2 regions of the Paenibacillus sp. MMS20-IR301 genome follow, and region 2 is predicted to be linked to the other one. Evidence: a T-box and tRNA genes for the amino acid it is inferred to sense, from the RefSeq annotation. Region 2 holds a T-box; the other holds one or more tRNA genes.
The links. The T-box of region 2 lies ahead of LOS79_RS31815 (arginine--tRNA ligase). A T-box ahead of a tRNA ligase gene usually reads a tRNA of that ligase, here a tRNA-Arg.
Positions count from the first base shown of each region.

Region 1 (3,420 bases), 1.7 Mb from region 2:
TACACTCATTGAATAGTTCCTCCTAGATTTCGTTTTATTTATTCAAGACAGGCCGTGAGGCTCGTCAAGACAACAATGTTAAGTATAATGCAAAATACCTTCGCGTGCTCCCCATTAATTGGGAACTATAGCACTTGCTGCAACTGTTTGTCGATTTCTTTGCCGATTTCGACCGCAGCCGCTTCATCCGTCACCAGAATATCCTCTTGCCCGAACCGCAGCATCGCATGAATAGCCTTAGCCTTGCGTTTGCCTCCGGCAATACCGATAACAACCTCTGTCCGGAGAATGTCTTCCAGGCGAAGTCCCATGGTCAGCATGGTATGAACCACTTCGCCGTTCTCATTGAAGTAATAGCCGAACGATTCGGCTACGGCCCCTTCGCCCTGAATCTCGGAGATAGTCTCCTCATCCAGCCTGCGGCGGTGGGTCATTTCAATGGCATCGCCAATTCCATGCACAATAATACGTGATCTGCGGATAATCTGCACAATCTCTCCGATATTGGAGTCCAGTGCAAGCGACTGATAAGCATCCCCGCTAAGCAGATCCGGCACATGCAGCAGGCGGTAGTTAGCGCCAAGCCGCTTGGCCATGGTTGATGCAATGGTGTTGGCCTGTATCTCCATGCTCTCTCCCAGTCCCCCGCGCGCCGGAACGACCCAGGCGTTCTTATAGGAAAGGGATAACGGAGGGGTCAGCTGGTCGGCCATTTCTGCCAGGGTTGATCCTCCCGTAACGGCAATCGTATCATCGCCGTGCATGAAGCTGAGCAGTGCCTTGGAGCCGGCCCGCCCCAGTTCACGTTTGGTGAACAGCGATGTCTCACAGTCGCCAGGTACCACTACTACTTTGGTGAGACCGTACGTTGAACGAATTTTCTCTTCCAGATCATCCAGGCCGAAGAGGCTCTTGGCGATCGGCTCCAGCAGGTCAAGCAGTCTGCGACCGGCATCGCTAATGCGCATACCGACGCTCTCGATCTCAATGAGCCCTTGCGATTTCAGAAGATCCGTCTCGGCGCGCAGCACCCGCTCGGTCATATCAAGCGACGCGGCCAGCGTTCTGCGCCCAATAATATCGGACAGCATGATCTGATGTAGAATCGTATACCGTCTCTTAAGGGTTTCCATGAGATCAGGCAGAAGCTGCTTTTGGATTTCCAATAGATTACGCATACTTTCACTCCTGCAACTTCGTCTTTCTCTTTCCCCTTGTTCGTGGTCTTAAAATGTCCCGGGTTAACTTTTTAAGTCCCACCCATATTCTACCCAAAACTGACGCGGAGTGCAAGTGTTCCGAGAGTATAATTCTCAGGCCGGTTTATTCTTATACATCCGTCGGTCCTTGAGAGGGCCGTCCGGACCAAAACTGCGCCGGAAAACACTCTTAGGCCTGCTTGTCCGGCTGCAGGCTTTCCTGAAATATTAGCTTTCAAAACTATTTTTGATCAGCTTAGCTTAAGGCATTGCTTTTATCTGATAAGTATATTATAATAATTTCTGTTGCGCCCGTGGTCCAATGGATATGACGTAGGCCTCCGAAGCCTGAGATCCAAGTTCGATTCTTGGCGGGCGCGCCATCATTTACAACTTAACCAAATAAATATATTTGACCCGCAAATTGGTAATTTACTTTGCGGGTCTTTTCATGCTGCAGAAATTTTTGACCGCACAGAACTTAATGCAGGATGGCCGCGTTCAAGCACAACAGTTCCCATCCTGCATCACCTTACGTTATTAATAATCTTCGCCGAATTAATTAAGGTTTATATGTCAGATACGTCCCCTTGTTTCCCACAACAATGTATTGCTGCCCGTCCCAGATAATTCCCGTCAAGTACTCTGATGTCCCCGACTTCATCTTGGTCCAGGTCTTGCCGTCGGCAGAGCGCAGGATTAACCCGCCGGCCCCCACTGCCATGAACTCTCCGTTGCCGTAAATTACGGAACTGAGCCGGTCTTCCTTCTTCGAATTATGATCAACCCAGATGAAATAATACTTCTCATAGGCTGTATAAGCCGGAAATGCTGCCTTAATCCACTTGCCGTTCTCCAGGTAGTAGAGCAGCGTTCCTTCTTTCTCCGAATATTGATACTTAACGGTGCGGTTATTGCCCGAAACGGTAACCGGTTCATTGTCTATGCTCTGCTTCTTAGCCGGAGAGACATCGATCCAATTTTCTTTGTTTGTGTCATAGTTATAAACTTTGCCAAAGCGTGTACGTCCGGTAAACTTCTGGCCGTCCCATTTGACATCAACCCCGTTGTCGAGTTCATAGAAAACACTGCCTTTGGAAGTACCTTCGCTGCTTATTCTGGTGAAGGTATAGGTGTTCGCCAACACCCTCCAATGCCAGTCCTCCTGGCTCAGCAGAAATGCGAAATCGCCTGCAGGATTAGTATCAGCACTGTCCACATTAAACGTTCTGTCGAAGGCATACGGGCTATCCCACTGGACTCTGTCTGTTGATGTCAGAAATCTGCCATTGGAACCGTACAAGTAATAGCTGCCAGACTGATAGCCGATTCCGTAAATATCGAACCCAAACGAGGATTTCGCTTCCTGAACCGTGTGCTTCGTGAAGCTTACCAGGTCCGGGGAGGTGTAGATGCCTCCGAACGAGGTAACGGCTATGTATTGTCTGCCATCCCAGATGGTCTTGTAGAAATTGATCCGGTCCGGATTAATTTGTGAGATAGTATTCAGGCCAGGGTCTCCTTTGTCCACTTCCTCTGATAGGCCCGTATTCTCGAAGATATTAACACTCGTCCAGCTTACCCCATCGGCCGAACTGGCCAGATAACCGCCATTCAGGTTCATCACATAACGGCCATTCATATAGTCGACCGTATCAGGCGCAGAGGATTGCGTCCAGTCCAGCAGCTTCTTGTTCGCGGCGTTGAACAGCTTGCTGCCCCAGCTGTCTGCAACAGCTGCGCCAGGCTGCGGACGTGCCGAATCATAGATGACTTTGGCCGCAACATAACCTTTGGAGCCGTAAGTTAAATCTTCTGCCTTATAATCGTTAACGGTCCAGTTTACCAGATTTTTGCTGGAGAGCACATTTCTTTCCGTCAATATAAAATAGGCACCGTTAATGTATTTAATTCTGGCAGCTTGATACTGGTACTGCGCCGCTTGCACAGTCTTCCAGGATTTTCCGTCCTTTGAACTGGAGACATACACATAACCGGTTCTGGATGAATTCTCGCGCTTAGCTTCACAACCCTTTGACGGCTCCGAAGGAAAGCAGAACGCATCCATCTGCGTTAACACGACAAACTGCTTACCGTCCCAGATTACACTAGTATTAGTGACACTCCGCTGTTTCGAGAAATCACCTGTCTCTGCTTCCTTCATTGTGGGCACCTGGCTTTTGGTCAAAACGATAGCCTGTCTGCTCCATTTCAGGCCATC
Region 1 is NZ_CP135275.1:5,687,977-5,691,396, forward strand. It holds gene gap (type I glyceraldehyde-3-phosphate dehydrogenase) at 1-9, opposite strand, end outside; gene LOS79_RS24190 (sugar-binding transcriptional regulator) at 126-1,178, opposite strand; tRNA gene LOS79_RS24195 (tRNA-Arg) at 1,508-1,582, shown strand; gene LOS79_RS24200 (beta propeller repeat protein) at 1,762-3,420, opposite strand, start outside.
Region 1: it has a tRNA-Arg gene. The T-box ahead of LOS79_RS31815 (arginine--tRNA ligase) is inferred to sense a tRNA for this amino acid. The anticodon was not compared.

Region 2 (3,420 bases):
TGGCGCCCGGAAATGGCGTAGGAGCTTTTGGCGCTGGACGTATCAATGCCAAGCCCGGCAGCGGAAGCCGGACTCAACGACACCACTCCATAGCTGACATGATGCAGCTGTTCCGCCTGACTGGTGTACCCCAGCGCCTGGAAGGCCTGCTTAACCATCGCCTGCGGATATTCCTGCCTGTAATCGATGACGTTAACTACCTTGTCCGCCTGTCCAAAAGGCCGCGCCTCACCCGTAAGTCCGGTCGTCCACAGCCCGCTGTTAAACTCGCTGTAGGCGAAGTCCTTATCCAGCAGGCCGAATTTCCACAGGTGATAAGCAATATCCTTGGCGGTATAGGTCAAAATTCCGTTCGAACGCACCAGTACCTTATCCTTCTGATGTTCTTCTTCCAGGTCCTGTGCGGTACCATCACCAGCGGCAGATTGCTTCAGTATCCAGCAGCCGGCGAGCTTGCCTTCCGTCTCCCGGACAAACACATCCGTCTGTGACAGAAGGTCGAATGCCGAAGCCCAGAAGCCTTCCTTCACGATACTGCTCTCCCACACCAGCAGATCGTAATGAATGCCGAAGCCGCGCATCTCCTCCACATGCTCTTTTACAATCTTCTCGGCGACCAGGGTACCGATCCAGGCGGTGTTTCCGTCTCCTTGCTCCAGCGCATGAAGAATCTCCGTCCGTTTCTGCACCGTCTCCGGATGCTGCGCATATTCTTTATTAATCTCGGCATAGATGTCCCAGCAGTAATCCCCGAAACGGACATGCTCCCCCGCAAGCGGAACGTTAAGCAGGCCGGCCACCGTATCTGCAAGCTGGTTACCGAGATCGTCCACGTAGTTGTGTACCTCGACGGTGTGCCCGGTGTGCCGCAGAATTCTAACCAGCGCATCCCCGATACAGGAGTTTCTCAAGTGCCCGATATGCATACTTTTATTAGGATTAACGCTGGTATGTTCCACAATCACCTTCTCGCCGGCTGCCTGCGGCAGTGTGAAGTCTGCGGAGGCCCATTTCGCCCAGTCGATATACATATTAATGAACCCGGGCGGCGCAACCTCAATTCTCTGCAGCAGCCCGTTCACAGCACCTGAAGCGGTAAGCTCATGAGCGATTAGTCCGGCGATGGCCACCGGGGCCTTGCGCAGGGTACGGGCCAGCTGCATGGCAATATTGCTGGAGAAGTCTCCATGATCCGCACTCGCAGGCTGCTCCAGAGCCACGTTTACCGGAGTGATACCGGGGATTTCCAGATTTCCCGCTACCTTTTGAATACATTGCTCCAGACTGTCTTTGATGATTTGGCTTAATGTTGACATGAATAAGTACCTCCCATACATTTGTGAAAAAAAATCAGACAAAAAAAGCCTTCGTCTCTAAAAGAGACGAGGCTTATGCGCTCGCGGTACCACTCTCGTTGCCGAACCTGCAGTTCAGCCACCTCACAGGTTAACGGTCCTTAGCCGGGGCTTCCTACTTTCAGGTTCAGAAGTCCATCTCACGGGTGCGCTTCATGCTCAGGATCTGTACCGGCTTACACTCTCCCGGCTCGCTGGGGACTAGATCTCATGGACATTACTCTCCCGGTCATCGATTGAATATTGATTTTAATCAGTATAGCGAATTTCTGGAAGAAAGCAAGAGGTAACTAATCCGCAGTCGGCGCGCCTGTCAGATCCTTGATGTCTGTTGAGCCATAAATCAATAGCGCAATAACTATAACCAGCAGTAGCCCTCCGGCAAAGCCTTCTCCGTCAAAACTGTCCATATCCCGTACCCCGCTTTCACTTCTTAGTAGGTGATCAGGAGTTTTCGGCTTTCTTTTTCAAGGCGGCCATAATCTCATTCAGCGTCAGACTGCTGTTGTCATCGAGGAAGCTGACCAGCTTGTCGACATTGCTGCTGCTTAAATCACTGAGCGTTTTATATTTGCCCACCAGACTGACGAACAGTGAGGCATCCGTATACATCTGGACAGAGTCAACCTTCAGCTTGCCGGACAAAAGAAGGGCAGCCACTGCAAATTCCAGCCCTTTGGGGATCTGGGTTTTGGAATTGTCCGGTGTTTTTTTGGCGCCGGCGGCGGTCTTTTTTCCTTTTCCAGGAGGGGGCATAGGACTCCCTTCTTCCACGTAGCATTCATGCAGAATAGCGGCACAGAGGCGGTCTTACCTTAACTAAATAATATGCATTTCTGCAGATTTTGGTGAATAGGACCAGTCCCATGTCCACACCGATAAGCGCCAGCGCGAATATGAATATAGTGTGCGATTAATCATCAATCGTTGCTAGTAAGAGAGTTTCACAGGCAACAATGCTAGACAGGAAGGAGGGATAGGGCGGTATGCCGATTTTATCAACAGGACCGATTGAGAATAATGCCGTATCGGGAGTGAGACCCACGCAGACCGTTACGGTCAGGCTGGTGAAGCGGGATGCCATGGGCGTGTCCGCAGTCAGTATTCAGGGCTATTTGCTTAATGGAACAAGAACGCTGTATGTAAGTGAGGTTATTACTATTGCTCCGAATGAAGTGGTGACCAGGGATTATTTTGCCGATCTGGATGCCTTTGAATTTATTTTTACAACTGGAGAAGCAGCAGTGGAGGAGCTCGGAATTTCCATATGGGGCAAAAACGCTGCCGGTGAGCTGGTAGATGCCCATCGTGTGGTTTCGCAGGAGATTTTAAACCCGGAAGTATAACGAGTACACAACATTATATTATGTAAAGGAGTGCTTGAAACGATGGGGTTTTTATCCACGGGACCGATAGAAAATAATATGGTTAGCGGCGTAAGACCGACCACCCAGGTTACGGTCAGAATTGATAACCGCAGTCCCTTTGCTGCTTCAACGATATCGGTTCAGGGATATTATATGAGCGGCGGAGTAAGGGTGCTGTATGTTAGCGAAGCCATTACCGTAGATCCGGATCAAGCGATCACGACTACCTATTTTGCGGATTTAGATGCTTTTGAATTTACGTTCACAACACCGGCTGCAGCAGATGATCCGATTCAGGTATCCGTGTGGGGTAAGAGCAGCACGGGTGAGCTGGTTACCGCACATCGTCTGGTTTCTGCAGAATTGCTGAGCGATCTCACCGGTGTTACCGGGGCCACGGGACCTATGGGGCCAACGGGAGCGACGGGCGATACAGGCGCGACAGGAGGTACTGGAGCGGCAGGTGCGACCGGAGATACTGGAGCGACAGGTGCAACTGGAGCGACCGGGGGTACTGGAGCGACCGGGGGTACTGGAGCGACCGGGGGTACTGGAGCGACCGGGGGTACTGGAGCGACTGGAGGTACTGGAGCGACCGGGGGTACTGGAGCGACCGGAGGTACTGGAGCGACCGGAGGTACCGGAGCGACCGGGGGTACTGGAGCGACTGGAGGTACTGGAGCGACCGGAGGTACCGG
Region 2 is NZ_CP135275.1:7,396,660-7,400,079, forward strand. It holds gene LOS79_RS31815 (arginine--tRNA ligase) at 1-1,316, opposite strand, end outside; T-box leader at 1,376-1,597, opposite strand; gene LOS79_RS31820 (hypothetical protein) at 1,800-2,111, opposite strand; gene LOS79_RS31825 (hypothetical protein) at 2,342-2,701, shown strand; gene LOS79_RS31830 (exosporium glycoprotein BclB-related protein) at 2,744-3,420, shown strand, end outside.